Regions from separate parts of the Pseudomonas sp. Arb-4-2C genome, predicted to be linked through region 2. Evidence: predicted binding sites of a transcription regulator. Region 2 holds the regulator's gene; the other holds the start of a gene.

Region 1 (7,805 bases), 1.3 Mb from region 2:
CACCGAGCACAAGGATTTCGCCATCGTCAACGCGGCGATGAACGACCTGATCCGCCCGGCGCTGTATCAGGCCTGGATGGACGTCACCGCGGTCAAGCCGCGTGACACCGCTGCACGCCCGTACGACGTGGTCGGCCCGATCTGCGAAACCGGTGATTTCCTGGCCAAGGACCGTGAACTGGCCCTGGAAGAAGGCGATCTGTTGGCCGTGCATTCGGCTGGTGCCTACGGCTTCGTGATGAGCTCCAACTACAACACCCGTGGCCGTGCCGCTGAAGTGTTGGTAGACGGTGATCAGGTATTTGAAGTGCGCCGCCGCGAAACCGTGGCCGAGCTGTTTGCCGGCGAAAGCCTGCTGCCGGAGTAACCCATGCTGCTGCGTTTTACCAAAATGCACGGCCTGGGCAATGACTTCATGGTTCTCGACCTGGTCAGCCAGCACGCGCATATTCAGCCCAAGCACGCCAAGCAATGGGGCGACCGGCACACCGGTATCGGTTTCGATCAGTTGCTGATCGTCGAAGCGCCAAGTAATCCGGACGTGGATTTCCGTTACCGGATCTTCAACTCCGATGGCTCGGAAGTAGAACAGTGCGGCAACGGTGCGCGCTGCTTTGCCCGCTTCGTGCTCGACAAGCGCCTGACTGCCAAACGGCAGATTCGCGTCGAGACCAAAGGCGGCATCATTGAGCTGGACGTGCGTAACGACGGCCAGATCGGCGTCAACATGGGCGCGCCGCGTCTGGTGCCGGCGGACATTCCGTTCGACGCGCCGGCGCAGGCTTCCAGCTACCAGCTGGAAGTCGACGGCACCACAGTCGAACTGGCCGCCGTGTCGATGGGTAACCCGCACGCCGTGTTGCGCGTGCAAGACATCAATAACGCACCGGTGCATGAACTGGGGCCGAAAATCGAACACCATCCGCGCTTCCCGGCACGGGTCAATGTCGGTTTCATCCAGGTCATTGATCGTAACCGCGCGCAACTGCGCGTCTGGGAACGCGGCGCCGGGGAAACCCAGGCCTGCGGCACCGGCGCCTGCGCTGCGGCTGTCGCGGCAATCAGCCAGGGGTGGATGGATTCGCCGCTGTTGATCGACCTGCCCGGCGGGCGTCTGTCCATTGAGTGGGCGGGGCCAGGCCAACCGGTGCTGATGACCGGTCCGGCAGTGCGTGTATACGAAGGACAAGTGCGTCTTTGAGTGAGCAGAAACCATGACCGATAAGCCTCAGGTACCCGCCCGACAGTCCGACGAATCAGCGTCCGAGAGCCTGGAGGCGGCAGCGGTTGCCGCGTACCTGGAGGCTCATCCGGACTTCTTCGTCGAACACGAAGAACTGCTGCCTGCCCTGCGCATTCCCCATCAGCGCGGTGACACCGTGTCGCTGGTCGAACGACAGATGACCATCCTGCGCGACCGCAATATCGAGATGCGCCACCGCCTCTCGCAGTTGATGGACGTGGCCCGCGATAACGATCGTCTGTTCGACAAGACCCGCCGCCTGATCCTGTCCCTGATGGACGCTGCAAGCCTCGAAGACGTGGTGATCAGCGTTGAAGACAGTCTGCGCCAGGACTTCCAAGTGCCTTTCGTCAGTCTGATCCTGCTCGGCGACAACCCGGCCCCGGTCGGCCGCTGGGTGACTCACGCCGACGCGCAAACCGCGATCGGCGGCCTGCTCACCGAAGGCAAGAGCGTCAGCGGCAGCCTGCGTGAACATGAACTGGACTTCCTGTTCGGCGAAGAGCAGCGCAAGCAGATCGGCTCAACCGCGGTGGTCGCCGTCAGCCATCAAGGCATTCACGGCATTCTGGCGATCGCCAGCCGTGATCCGCAGCACTACAAGAGCTCGGTCGGCACGCTGTTCCTGAGCTACATCGCCGAAGTCATGGGCCGTGTGCTGCCACGGGTCAACAGCTCCCTGCGCTCGGTACGCTGAGCATGGAACGACAACTGGACGCTTACTGCGAACATTTGCGCAGTGAGCGACAGGTGTCGCCGCACACCCTGTCGGCCTACCGCCGCGACCTTGATAAAGTCCTCGGCTGGTGCGTCAAACAGAACATCGGTAGTTGGGCCGCGCTGGACATCCAGCGCCTGCGCAGCCTGATCGCCCGCCTGCATGCGCAGGGTCAGTCTTCGCGCAGCCTTGCCCGATTGCTCTCGGCAGTGCGCGGGCTCTACCACTATCTCAATCGCGAAGGCCTTTGCGACCATGACCCGGCCACGGGCCTGGCGCCGCCAAAAGGCGAACGGCGCTTGCCGAAAACCCTCGACACCGACCGCGCATTGCAACTGCTTGAAGGTGCGGTCGAGGATGATTTTCTAGCGCGGCGCGATCAGGCGATTCTGGAGTTGTTCTATTCCTCCGGCCTGCGCCTTTCCGAACTGACCGGGCTCAATCTTGATCAACTCGACCTTGCCGATGGCATGGTTCAGGTATTGGGCAAGGGCAGCAAAACCCGCTTGCTGCCGGTGGGCAAAAAGGCCCGCGAAGCGATCGAGCAATGGCTGCCGCTGCGGGCCATGACCAATCCGGCGGACGACGCGGTGTTCGTCAGCCAGCAAGGCCGGCGCCTCGGTCCACGAGCGATTCAGGTCCGGGTCAAACTGGCCGGCGAGCGCGAGCTGGGGCAGAACCTGCACCCGCACATGCTGCGGCACTCCTTCGCCAGCCACTTGCTGGAATCCTCGCAAGACCTGCGCGCGGTGCAAGAGTTGCTCGGCCACTCGGACATCAAGACCACGCAGATCTACACCCACCTGGACTTCCAGCACCTGGCGGCGGTCTACGACAGTGCCCACCCAAGGGCCAAACGCAGCAAAGGCGACGATTCATGAACATCCAGTTGATTACCTTCGACCTCGACGACACCCTGTGGGATACCGCCCCGGTGATCGTCAGCGCCGAAGCGGTATTGCGCGAATGGCTCAGCGAACATGCACCGAACCTCGGGGCAGTGCCAGTGGAGCATTTGTGGGCGATTCGCGAGCGGGTGCTGGCCAGCGAGCCGGGCCTCAAGCACCGCATCAGCGCATTGCGCCGGCGCGTGCTGTTTCACGCACTGGAGGAAGCCGGGTACGCCCACGGCGAAGCCTCGGATCTGGCCGACAAGAGCTTTGAAGTGTTCTTGCATGCGCGGCATCAGATCCAAGTGTTCCCTGAAGTCGAGCCGGTGCTGGAAACCCTCGCCAACCACTACGCCCTCGGCGTGGTCACCAATGGCAATGCCGATGTGCGTCGGCTGGGGCTGGCGGATTACTTCAAGTTTGCGTTGTGTGCTGAAGACATCGGCATCGCCAAACCGGATGCACGACTGTTTCACGAAGCGTTGCAACGCGGTGGCGTGAGCGCTGATGTGGCGGTGCACATTGGCGATCATCCGGGCGATGACATTGCCGGAGCGCAGCAGGCGGGCATGCGCGCGATCTGGTTCAACCCGACCGGCAAGGTCTGGGAGGCGGAGCGCTTGCCGGATGCCGAAATCCGCAGCCTGACCGATTTGCCGGCGCTGCTGGCGCGCTGGAATGCCAGCTCGAACTGATCGACTCCCGCCGTGGGAGCGAGCCTGCTCGCGAAGGCAATCTCTCATTCAATACTGATGTTGACCGAACCACCGCTTTCGCGAGCAGGCTCGCTCCCACAAGGGACCTGCGTTCGCTTCAGTTCTTTATTTCAGGCATGAAAAAGCCCGCAGCGACGGCGGGCTTTTTCAGCAAGCAAGTGGCACGCCTCAGATAGGGCGGCTACCGTACTTGTTGTCCGGCTTCTTCGGCGGATCGGCGACCACATTGGCCTCCACTTCCTGAACCTTGCCGCCACGCGACAGGAACTCTTCCATGGCCTTGGCCAGGGCGTCGCGCTCCTTGTTCTTGGCTTCGATGCTCGGCAACTCATCAACCGACACCGCAGCCTTGGCCTTGCCTTTGGCAGCCGGGGCCGGCGTATCGTCACCACCATCGTCGTCAGCAACGTCTTCCGCTGCTGCTTCCAGGCCTTCCTCGGCCTCGTCTTCGTCGCCTACTTCGAGGTCGTCGTTTTCCAGATCATCGTCGCTCATGTTCTACCTCATGACTTGCGAAAAGCAGATTAGTTATAGACCAGCTTTGGCAACTGTCGAAAGTCGCCGTTAAAAAATCGTTAACCGCTGCTGACCAGCGGTTATGCCCCTTCACCGTGCAAGGTGGCGAGGACTTTTCGGGCACCGCCATGATCACGGTGCTCGCCCAGATAAACGCCTTGCCAGGTTCCCAGTGCCAGGCGACCTGCCGAAACCGGCAGACTGATCTGGCAACCAAGCACGCTGGCCTTGAAGTGCGCCGGGAGGTCGTCCAGGCCTTCGTCGTTATGCTCATAGCCGTCTGTTCCTTGTGGGATCAGACGATTGAAAAATCGTTCGAAGTCGCGACGGACCGCCGGATCGGCGTTCTCGTTGATGGTCAACGACGCCGAGGTATGCTGCAGCCACAAATGCAACAGACCGACCCGGCACGCCTTGAGTTCAGGCAGGCCGGCGAGTAACTCGTCCGTTACCAGATGAAAGCCCCGGGGCCGTGCCCGCAGGGTTATCAGAGTCTGTTGCCACATACAGTTCTCCGCACGTTCGGGGCGCATTCTAGCGCGCTCTGGGAAAAAACAAAGGCCCTAATATTCCTGCAATGATGTAAGCGATTGACCGCAGAAAAACGTCCGTCGTAAACACGACCAAAGCCGTACGAAAAATCCTTTCAGCCTTCCCTTCAATGACAAATTCCAGACAAAAAAATGCCCGGCAAGCCGGGCAAGTTTTTTCGATGCGCGTACTTACAGGTTGTAGCCGCGTTCGTTGTGTTGTGCCAGGTCCAGACCCACTGCTTCTTCTTCCTCGGTGGCACGCAGGCCCATGACCACGTCCAGTACCTTGAGGATGATGAAGGTGACGATCGCGGTGTAGATCACCGTGAAGCCGACACCTTTGCACTGAATCCACACTTGTGAAGCGATGTCGGTCACGGTGCCAAAGCCGCCCATGGCCGGTGCGGCGAACACACCAGTGAGGATCGCGCCGAGGATACCGCCGATACCGTGCACGCCGAAGGCATCCAGGGAATCGTCGTAACCGAGTTTGCGTTTGAGCGTGGTGGCGCAGAAGAAGCACACCACACCGGCCGCCAGACCGATGATCAGCGAACCCATCGGGCCCACGGTACCGGCTGCCGGAGTGATTGCCACCAGACCTGCAACCACGCCCGAGGCGATGCCCAGTGCGCTAGGTTTGCCGTGGGTGATCCACTCGGCGAACATCCAGCCCAGTGCCGCGGCAGCGGTAGCGATCTGGGTGACCAGCATCGCCATGCCGGCGGTGCCGTTGGCCGCTGCGGCGGAACCTGCGTTGAAGCCGAACCAGCCGACCCACAGCATCGCTGCGCCCATCAGGGTGTAACCGAGATTGTGCGGAGCCATCGGTGTGGTCGGGAAGCCTTTGCGCTTGCCCAATACCAGGCACGCCACCAGACCGGCGATACCGGCGTTGATGTGAACCACGGTGCCGCCCGCGAAATCGAGCACGCCCCAGTCGCCCAGCAACGAACCCGGACCGCTCCAGACCATGTGCGCAATCGGCGCATAGACCAGGGTGAACCAGACGCCCATGAACACCAGCATCGCGGAGAACTTCATACGCTCGGCGAAGGCACCGACGATCAGCGCCGGAGTGATAATGGCGAAGGTCATTTGATAAGTGACGAACACCGCTTCAGGGAACAGCGCTGCCGGGCCGGTGATGCTGGCAGGCGTGACACCCGCGAGGAAGGCCTTGGCAAAGCTGCCGACGAAGGAGTTCAGGTTGACGACGTTGGCTTCCATCCCGGTGGTGTCGAACGCCATGCTGTAGCCATAAAGGAACCACAGGATGGTGACCAGGCCGGTAATGGCGAAGCACTGCATCATCACCGAAAGAATGTTTTTCGACCGCACCATGCCGCCGTAGAACAGCGCGAGGCCAGGAATGGTCATGAACAGCACGAGGGCTGTGGAGGTCAGCATCCAGGCGGTATCGCCGGAATTGAGGACTGGAGGTGCCACCGGATCTGCCGCCATAGCCAGGCCGGGCATTACGATGGACAACAGGGCGCCTAGCCCTGCGAATTTACGCAGAGTCATATTGTTTTCTCCTGGGGCGTTGGGTTTGTGGCGGCGTTTAGATCGCGTCGGTATCGGTTTCGCCGGTACGGATGCGAATCGCCTGTTCCAGATTGACCACGAAGATCTTGCCGTCACCGATCTTGCCGGTGTTGGCAGCCTTGGTTATCGCCTCGATAACCCGATCCAGATCCTTGTCGTCGATAGCAACGTCGATTTTCACCTTGGGCAGAAAATCGACCACATACTCCGCGCCGCGATACAGCTCGGTGTGACCCTTCTGCCGGCCGAAGCCTTTGACTTCAGTAACGGTAATGCCCTGCACGCCGATTTCGGACAGCGACTCGCGCACGTCGTCCAACTTGAACGGCTTGATGATGGCAGTGACTAGCTTCATGAAACTCTCTCCCGAATTGGTGGACTTGCCCCAGGAAAACAAACCCGACTCAAGTCTAAGCGCAGTGCCTGGCTTTGTAACGCATCGTCGGCCTTACCTGCCCGACTGACGCCAGCTAACCGCTGCTGACGAAACTCCCCGCTCCGCCTGCCGCACTGCATTCGTCACAGCGACTGCATCAGTGCATGGGTCACTACCGACTAAGCAGAAAGCTTGCCATCTCGCCAAATTCCTCTGATTTCAATCCCTTGGCCGCTGCCGCAGGCGCTTGCGCAAAAAAGCCCCGACGGTTACGCACAACAACGGTGCGCTGCCGTCCGTCCGCTTGCGCGAAAAGCGTGCATCCGTGCCTGCGCCAATGACTATAGACACTGCGTGATACACTGCCCGCCACTGTTTACAGGACACATTCCATGCTCGCGCCCAAAGACTTCCTCGACGCCCTGAGCGGCACCGCCTCCCGCCTTTTCAGCGGCGACACCCCGCTGCCGAAAGCCGAAATCGAAAGCCAGTTCAAGATGCTGCTGCAAAGCGCCTTCAGCAAACTGGACCTGGTGAGCCGCGAAGAATTCGATAGCCAGATGGTCGTCCTGGCGCGGACTCGCGCTCGCCTTGAAAGCCTTGAAGCCAAAGTCGCAGAGCTGGAAGCCAAGCTGACGCCGCCGGCCGCCACTCCAGACCGGCAATGACGGGTGAGAGCTGGCTCGGATGTTTGCCTCAACGAGGCAAACATCCATAGTCTCAGCGGACGTGATTGCGTCCACCAACGATGCACAGGCCTTGGCCTCACCAAAGCCTGCACAGTAAAAACCGCCTCCTCGAGGCGGTTTTTTTTCGCCTCGAAATGGGTTGGCGACTACCCGCAACATCCAGTGAAAGTTCGCCTCCGCCAGATCCCCCTTCCCCAACTACCCTTAAAAAACCCGCAGGAAGCGGCCCCCGATTCAGCTCAAGGAACGACCATGTCCCTCTCCATCGTCCACAGTCGCGCCCAGATTGGCGTGGATGCTCCCGCTGTTACTGTCGAAGTTCATCTGGCCAATGGTCTGCCGTCACTGACCATGGTCGGCCTGCCCGAAGCCGCAGTGAAGGAGAGCAAGGATCGGGTGCGCAGCGCGATCATCAATTCCGGGCTGCAGTTTCCGGCGCGGCGGATCACTTTGAATCTGGCGCCGGCGGATTTGCCCAAGGATGGCGGGCGGTTTGATCTGGCGATCGCCCTCGGGATTCTGTCGGCGAGTGTGCAGGTGCCGTGCCTGACACTGGATGATGTGGAGTGTCTGGGT
Region 2 (7,805 bases):
TCCGCAAACTGTCGGTGGCCGACAACATCATGGCCATCCTCGAGACCCGCACGGAACTCGACAAGGCCGGTCGTCGCAAGGAGCTGGAAAGCCTGCTGCAGGAATTCCACATCAGCCACATTCGCGACAACCTGGGCATGAGCCTGTCCGGTGGTGAGCGCCGCCGGGTGGAAATCGCCCGCGCCTTGGCCACCGCACCGAAATTCATCCTGCTCGACGAACCGTTCGCCGGTGTCGACCCGATCTCGGTCGGCGACATCAAGCAGATCATCCACCACCTCAAGGCCAAGGGCATCGGTGTACTGATCACCGACCACAACGTGCGTGAGACCCTGGATATCTGCGAAACCGCCTACATCGTCAACGACGGTCAACTGATCGCCGAAGGTGACGCCGCGACCATCCTGGCCAACGATCTGGTCAAGGAAGTGTACCTGGGCCACGAGTTCCGCCTCTAAAGCGCAATCGCATTCGGCCAGCCGTCCGAGTGCTGTAACGTTGAAGCGAAGTTTTATACGCTTTTATTGTTACAGCGCTCTAGGCAAACACGACAGTTTCAGGCATATAATTTGCTTAAGTTTGGCGCTCCGGCGCCCTGTAGTGGATGGCGCATGCGCGCCGGCGAATAAGGTGTTAAGCCCCTGCCATGAAACCATCGCTAGTCTTGAGAATGGGCCAGCAGCTGACGATGACACCGCAGCTGCAACAGGCCATCCGCCTGCTCCAATTGTCGACCCTGGACCTGCAACAGGAAATCCAGGAGGCCCTGGAATCCAATCCGATGCTCGAACGCCAGGAAGAAGGCGACGACTTCGACAACTCCGATCCTTTGGCCGACAACGCCGAACAAAAGCCCAACACCGAGATTCAGGAACCCTCCTATCAGGAAACCGCACCGACGGTGGACAACCTGGAAGATGGCGAATGGAACGAGCGCATCCCTAACGAATTGCCCGTCGACACCGCCTGGGAAGACGTCTACCAGACCAGCGCCAGCAGCCTGCCCAGCAGCGATGATGACGAGTGGGACTTCACCACCCGCACTTCCGCCGGGGAAAGCCTGCAAAGCCATCTGCTGTGGCAATTGAACCTGGCGCCGATGTCCGATACCGACCGCCTGATCGCCGTGACCCTGATCGACTGCATCAATAATCAGGGCTACCTCGACGAAACCCTTGAAGAAATTCTCGACGCCTTTGATCCGGAGCTCGACATCGAGCTGGACGAGATCGAGGCCGTGCTGCACCGCATCCAGCAGTTCGAACCGGCCGGCATCGGCGCCCGCAACCTCGGCGAATGCCTGCTGCTGCAACTGCGCCAGCTACCAGCCAAGACCCCGTGGCTGAACGAAGCCAAGCGTCTGGTCAGCGATTACATCGATCTGCTCGGCAGTCGCGACTACAGCCAGTTGATGCGGCGCATGAAGCTCAAGGAAGATGAACTGCGCCAGGTCATCGAACTGGTACAGAGCCTCAACCCACGCCCGGGTTCACAAATCGAATCGACCGAAGCCGAGTACGTGGTGCCCGATGTCATCGTGCGCAAGGACAACGAACGCTGGCTGGTCGAGCTGAACCAGGAATCGGTGCCACGCCTGCGGGTCAACGCCCAGTACGCCGGCTTCGTGCGCCGTGCCGACACCAGCGCCGACAACACCTTCATGCGCAATCAGTTGCAGGAAGCGCGCTGGTTCATCAAGAGCCTGCAAAGCCGCAACGAAACCCTGATGAAGGTCGCCACCCAGATCGTCGAGCATCAGCGCGGCTTCCTGGAATACGGCGACGAAGCCATGAAGCCGTTGGTCCTGCACGACATCGCCGAGGCGGTGGGCATGCACGAATCGACGATTTCCCGGGTCACCACCCAGAAATTCATGCATACCCCGCGCGGTATTTATGAACTGAAATACTTTTTCTCCAGCCACGTCAGCACCTCCGAAGGCGGCGAATGCTCGTCTACAGCGATCCGCGCGATCATCAAAAAACTGGTTGCAGCGGAAAATCAGAAAAAGCCGTTGAGTGACAGCAAGATCGCTGGTTTACTGGAGGCACAAGGCATTCAGGTGGCTCGCCGCACCGTCGCCAAGTACCGTGAATCCCTCGGGATCGCGCCTTCGAGCGAACGCAAGCGGTTGATGTAAGCCACGTTACAGCGTTCCAGTGGCAGGCTATTCAGCCTGCCGCTTTATGCACTGGCAACGAAGGAGAAGCTGTATGCAAGTCAACATCAGTGGACACCAACTGGAAGTGACCGAACCGCTGCGCACCTACATCAACGAGAAACTCGAACGATTGGAGCGCCATTTCGACAAGATCACCAACGTGCAAGTCACGATGTGCGTCGAAAAGCTGAAGCAGAAAATCGAAGCCACCTTGCATATTCCCGGCAGCGAAGTGGTCGCCAACGCAGAAGATACCGACATGTACGCTGCGATCGACTCACTGACCGACAAGCTGGATCGCCAACTCAAAAAGCATAAGGAAAAGACCCAGAGCCTCCTTCAGGGCGCAACAGGTCGTTAACACCCCCAACCCATGATCCGACTTGAAAGTATCCTGACCCCCGGCCGTTCCCTGGTGAACGTGCCGGGCGGCAGTAAAAAGAAAGCCCTCGAACAGATTGCCAACCTGATCGCCCGCGAAGTGCCGGATCTGGAGATGCAGGACGTCTTCGAAGCGCTGATCGCCCGTGAGAAACTCGGCTCCACCGGTTTCGGCAACGGCATCGCCATTCCCCACTGTCGCCTCAAAGGCTGCGAAGCGCCTATCAGCGCATTGATGCACCTTGATGCCCCCATCGATTTCGATGCAATCGACGGCGCACCGGTTGACCTGCTGTTTGTTCTGCTGGTCCCGGAAGCAGCCACCGATGCTCACCTGGAATTACTGCGCCAGATCGCCAGCATGCTCGATCGCAAGGAAGTGCGCGAAAAACTGCGTAGCGCACCGAGTAACGAAGCCTTGTATCAGGTCGTCCTGAGCGAGCAGAACGGTCACTAATCATGCGTTTGATCATCGTCAGCGGCCGCTCCGGCTCGGGTAAAAGTACCGCCCTGGATGTCCTTGAGGACAACGGCTACTACTGCATCGACAACCTGCCGGCCGGCCTGTTGCCTGAATTGGCCGAGCGCGCCCTGATTCACACCGAACTGGCCCAGCCGCTGGTGGCCGTCTCGATCGATGCCCGCAACCTGCCGAGCCATCTGTCGCGCTTCCCGGAGCTGTTGGAAGAAGTCCGCAGCCGCCACATCCAGTGCGATGTGCTCTATCTGGATGCCGATGAGGAAACCCTGCTCAAGCGTTTCTCGGAAACCCGTCGGCGCCACCCACTGAGCACTGCCAATCGCTCGCTGGCCGAAGCCATCAATGACGAAACCGCCCTGCTCGGTCCGATTGCCGACCTGGCCGACCTCAAGGTCAACACCACCAACCTGAATCTGTACCAGCTGCGCGACACCATCAAGCTGCGCCTGCTGAACCAACCGGAGCCGGGCACGGCCTTTCTGGTCGAGTCGTTCGGCTTCAAGCGCGGCATGCCGGTGGATGCCGATCTGGTGTTCGACGTACGCTGCCTGCCCAACCCGTACTGGAAGCCGGAACTTCGCGCGCAATCGGGTCTCGATGCACCGGTCGCCGATTACCTGGCGGCGCAGCCCGAAGTCGAGGAGATGTTTCAGGACATCTACGGCTATCTGAATAAATGGCTACCGCGCTTCGCCGCGAGTAACCGCGCCTACGTCACCATTGCCATTGGCTGCACCGGCGGGCATCACCGCTCCGTTTACCTGACTGAACGCCTGGGTCAGGCCCTGCAGAAAACCCTGAAGAACGTCCAGGTTCGCCACCGCGACCTCACTTAAAGGATTCACACCGCGATGCCTGCTCTGGAAATCGAAATCATCAACAAACTGGGCTTGCATGCCCGCGCGTCGGCCAAGTTCGTTGGCGTGGCGGGCCAGTACCCGGATTGCACCATCAGAGTGGGTCGCACCCCTGAAACCACGGTGGATGGCAAAAGCATCATGGCGATGATGATGCTCGCCGCCGGCAAGGGCACGAAAATCTATCTGAGTACTGAAGGCCATCAGGAGCAGGAAGCGCTGGATGCACTGGTGGCGTTGATCAACAACTACTTCGACGAAGGTGGTTGATTCAGTGTGTCGAGGGAGCCTGCTCCCTCTCTCATCCTTCAGCCCAGCGCCGTATCCATCACCATCATCAGACAGAAACCGATCAGCAAGCCAAGACTGGCGAGCTTGTCGTGACCATTGCGTCGCGACTCGGGGATCACCTCATGAGTCACCACCAGCAACATCGCCCCCGCCGCCAGCGCCAGTCCCAACGGCAGTAGCAGCTCTGCCAGACTGACCAGCCACGCACACAGCAGTGCAAACACCGGTTCGACCAGACCCGATGCCGCGCCGATCAAAAACGCCCTGACCCGTGACATCCCCGCCCCGGCCAGCACCAGCGCAATCACCAGACCTTCCGGCACATCCTGCAAGGCAATGCCCATGGCCAGACTGTCGGCATCCGGCATGCCACCACCAGCGGAGACACCGACCGCCATGCCCTCCGGAATGTTGTGAGCAATGATTGCGAAGACGAACAGCCAGATTCGCGGTGGAATTACCGGGTGTTCAAGGGAGCCAACAAGCGTTTCCGGTGAAGCGCCGGACAACCGCAAATCCACCAGGTAAAGGCCGAACGCACCGAGCATGATGCCCAGGCAGATAAGACCACTGGCGCCCCACGGGGTCATGCCCAGGCTTTGCGCGGCGGCAATGCCCGGCACGATCAGCGAAAACGCCGTCGCGGCCAGCATCACCCCGGCGCCAAACCCCAGCAGGGTATCGCTGAGCATCTGCGGCATCCGCCGGATCACCAGTACCGGCACCGCACCGAGCGCCGTGCCGAGTGCGCAGATCGCCCCGCCTTGCAACGCCCGGGAAAGCCTCGGTTCCAGATCCAGCCATTGCAGTCCGTGAGCGACCAGCAAGGTCATGCCCGCCAACAGCAAGAGCGACCCCACCGCGTAACGAAACATACGCCCACTTCCGATCGCCAGTGTTTCAGTGCCCATAGCCAGCCTTGGATTGTTTTTATAGAAGACTTAAACCAGTGCGGCTTTGTAGCGCGCAGCGACTTCAGGCCAATTGATCACGTTGTAGAACGCATTGATGTATTCCGGACGACGGTTCTGGTAACGCAGGTAGTAGGCGTGTTCCCAGACATCGAGACCGAGAATCGGCGTATTGCCGTTCATCAACGGGCTGTCCTGGTTGCCGCTGCTTTCCACGATCAGTTTTTTCTCCGGGGTCACGCTGAGCCAGGCCCAGCCACTGCCGAAACGGGTCAGCGCGGCTTTGGTGAACGCCTCTTTGAAACTGTCCAGACCACCCAGTTGTTCATCGATGGCCTTGGCCAGTGCGCCATCGGGCTTACCGCCGCCGCTTGGCACCATGACTTCCCAGAACAACGAGTGATTGGCGTGACCGCCGCCCTGATTGATCACCGCTGCACGGAGTTTTTCCGGCAATTGCTGAACGCTGGAGACCAGTTTTTCCACCGGCCACTCGGCGTATTCAGTGCCTTCTACAGCGGCGTTGAGGTTATTGATGTAAGTCTGGTGATGCTTGGTGTAGTGGATCTCCATGGTCTGCGCATCGATATGCGGTTCCAGGGCGTCATAGGCGTACGGCAAGGCGGGCAAGGTAAAAGCCATTTCAGTGGACTCCATGATGATGTGCGGCTGGCGCGCGGCGTGCGTTGCCGGTATCCGGGTGCAGCAGGCGCTGGGTGCGCGGGTATTCGCCGTGTTCGCTGATGAAATTCAGCAGTTCGACATAGGTCTTGCTGCTCTGGCGCAACGCCGCTTCACGCAAGGCCGGGCGCAAGCGCTCGTCCTGCATGGTCTGCAACAGCCGTTGGTGGATCGCGCAGAGATACTCGGCGCTCTCCTCCGGCTGATTCAGGCGCAGGTGCAGGTCCGCCAGGTTGTGATGAGAGATGACACAGGCCGCCACCGCTTCGTCGGCATCGGCCCAGCGCTCGAACAACACTTGCGCCAGGGCCAGGGCTTGCAGGTAAGCCTCGCGGGCATCGATCAGCTCGCCCAGCATGAAGCAGCGATTGGCCCGTTCGATCGTGCGTTTCCAGTGCTCCATGGTGAGCCTCCAAAGCAGTTGCGGTGATTACACGCCGCCGGCGGTGAGTTTCTCGGGATTGAGCAACTCTTCCAGCTGATTGCGCGACAGGTCGGTGTGCTCCAGCGCGACGTCGATCACCGGGCGCCCCTGTTTGTAGGCCTGCTTGGCGATTTCCGCGGCTTTCTGGTAGCCGATGATCGGGTTGAGCGCGGTCACCAGAATCGGGTTGCGCGACAACGCTTCCTTGAGCCGCGACTCGTTGACCTTGAAGCTGGCGATGGCTTTATCACCGAGCAAACGACTGGAGTTGGCCAGCAATTCGATGCTGCTCAGCAGGTTCTGGGCGATGATCGGCAGCATCACGTTCAGCTCGAAGTTGCCCGACTGCCCGGCGATAGTGATCACCGAGTCATTGCCGATAACCTGCGCAGCGACCATGGCGGTGGCTTCCGGAATCACCGGATTGACCTTGCCCGGCATGATCGACGACCCCGGTTGCAGACCCTCAAGCTCGATTTCACCGAGGCCGGCGAGTGGGCCAGAGTTCATCCAGCGCAGGTCATTGGCGATTTTCATCAGCGACACGGCGGTGGCCTTGAGCTGACCGGAGACGGCGACAGCGGTGTCCTGCGAACCGATCAGCGCGAACAAATCCTTGCCCGGGGTGAATTGCACATTGGTCAGTTGGTTCAACTGGCGGCTGAAACGTGCGGCGAATTCAGGATGCGCGTTGATTCCGGTACCGACCGCTGTGCCGCCCTGAGCCAGCGATTGCAGGCTTGGCAGCAAGTCCTGCAAGTGACCGATGTTGGCCTTGAGTTGCTGCGCCCAGCCATTGAGCACCTGGCTCATGCGCACCGGCATCGCGTCCATCAGGTGCGTACGGCCGGTTTTGACGTGGTGATGCACTTGCGCGGATTTCTTTTCGATCACCTGCACCAGGTGCAGCAGCGCGGGCAGCAATTGCTCGTGCAAAGCCAGGGCAGCGCTGACGTGGATGGTGGTCGGGATGATGTCGTTGCTGCTTTGGCCGCAGTTGACGTGATCGTTGGCATTCACCGGCTCGTCGAGCAGACGGCTGGCGAGGGTGGCGATCACTTCGTTGGCGTTCATGTTGGAGCTGGTGCCGGAGCCGGTCTGGAAGATGTCCACCGGGAAGTGCTGCATGAAATCGCCTTCGAGCAGGCCCTGGGCCGCGTCGCTGATGGCTTTGCCTTGAGCGGCGCTGAGCTGATTGAGTTCGACGTTGGCCCGGGCAGCGGCGGCTTTGGCAAGGATCAACGCGCGAATGAATTGGGTTGGCATCGGCTTGCCGCTGATCGGGAAATTATCCACTGCGCGCTGGGTTTGCGCGCCGTAGAGAGCGTCCACCGGCACCTGCAGTTCGCCCATGCTGTCGCGCTCAATACGTGTCTTGGTCATCTGAAAATCCTTGCACCAGTTCAATAAGAGGAATCGAGGGAAGCAGTTCGCAGGTGGCGAGCTGCCAGGTGTAGCGCTGCCAACGCTGGAGCCGGCAGTTGCACAGCGACAGGCGCTCCATTTCACGCAACGGGCGCCAGGCTTGATCGAGACAGAGGCTGCGCCAATGCCACGGCAACGCAATGTCGGTGGCCGTGTCGAGCAGCAAACGGAAGGAGGTTTCAGCGATGGTCCA

Evidence for each region. The regulator sigma-54, encoded in region 2, starts transcription at its own class of promoters, with help from an activator protein. The targets are predictions, from matches to a motif close to ANTGGCATNNANNTTGCTNT.
Region 1: glnK (P-II family nitrogen regulator) is a predicted target of sigma-54. The motif match lies at 6,721-6,740, and genes of this name have one in related genera.

What each region holds. Positions count from the first base shown of each region.
Region 1 is NZ_CM146899.1:5,597,765-5,605,569, forward strand. Features, by position in the region: gene lysA (diaminopimelate decarboxylase) at 1-367, shown strand, start outside; gene dapF (diaminopimelate epimerase) at 371-1,201, shown strand; gene AC0J41_RS25520 (DUF484 family protein) at 1,215-1,940, shown strand; gene xerC (tyrosine recombinase XerC) at 1,943-2,842, shown strand; gene AC0J41_RS25530 (HAD family hydrolase) at 2,839-3,546, shown strand; gene sutA (transcriptional regulator SutA) at 3,736-4,062, opposite strand; gene AC0J41_RS25540 (secondary thiamine-phosphate synthase enzyme YjbQ) at 4,164-4,589, opposite strand; gene AC0J41_RS25545 (ammonium transporter) at 4,806-6,143, opposite strand; gene glnK (P-II family nitrogen regulator) at 6,181-6,519, opposite strand; gene AC0J41_RS25555 (accessory factor UbiK family protein) at 6,933-7,208, shown strand; partial or broken gene AC0J41_RS25560 (YifB family Mg chelatase-like AAA ATPase) at 7,482-7,805, shown strand, end outside.
Region 2 is NZ_CM146899.1:600,993-608,797, reverse strand. Features, by position in the region: gene lptB (LPS export ABC transporter ATP-binding protein) at 1-458, shown strand, start outside; gene AC0J41_RS02600 (RNA polymerase factor sigma-54) at 647-2,140, shown strand; gene hpf (ribosome hibernation-promoting factor, HPF/YfiA family) at 2,214-2,522, shown strand; gene ptsN (PTS IIA-like nitrogen regulatory protein PtsN) at 2,535-2,999, shown strand; gene rapZ (RNase adapter RapZ) at 3,002-3,859, shown strand; gene AC0J41_RS02580 (HPr family phosphocarrier protein) at 3,875-4,150, shown strand; gene AC0J41_RS02575 (ZIP family metal transporter) at 4,189-5,082, opposite strand; gene AC0J41_RS02570 (superoxide dismutase) at 5,113-5,724, opposite strand; gene AC0J41_RS02565 (hypothetical protein) at 5,726-6,166, opposite strand; gene AC0J41_RS02560 (class II fumarate hydratase) at 6,194-7,570, opposite strand; gene AC0J41_RS02555 (FagA protein) at 7,551-7,805, opposite strand, start outside.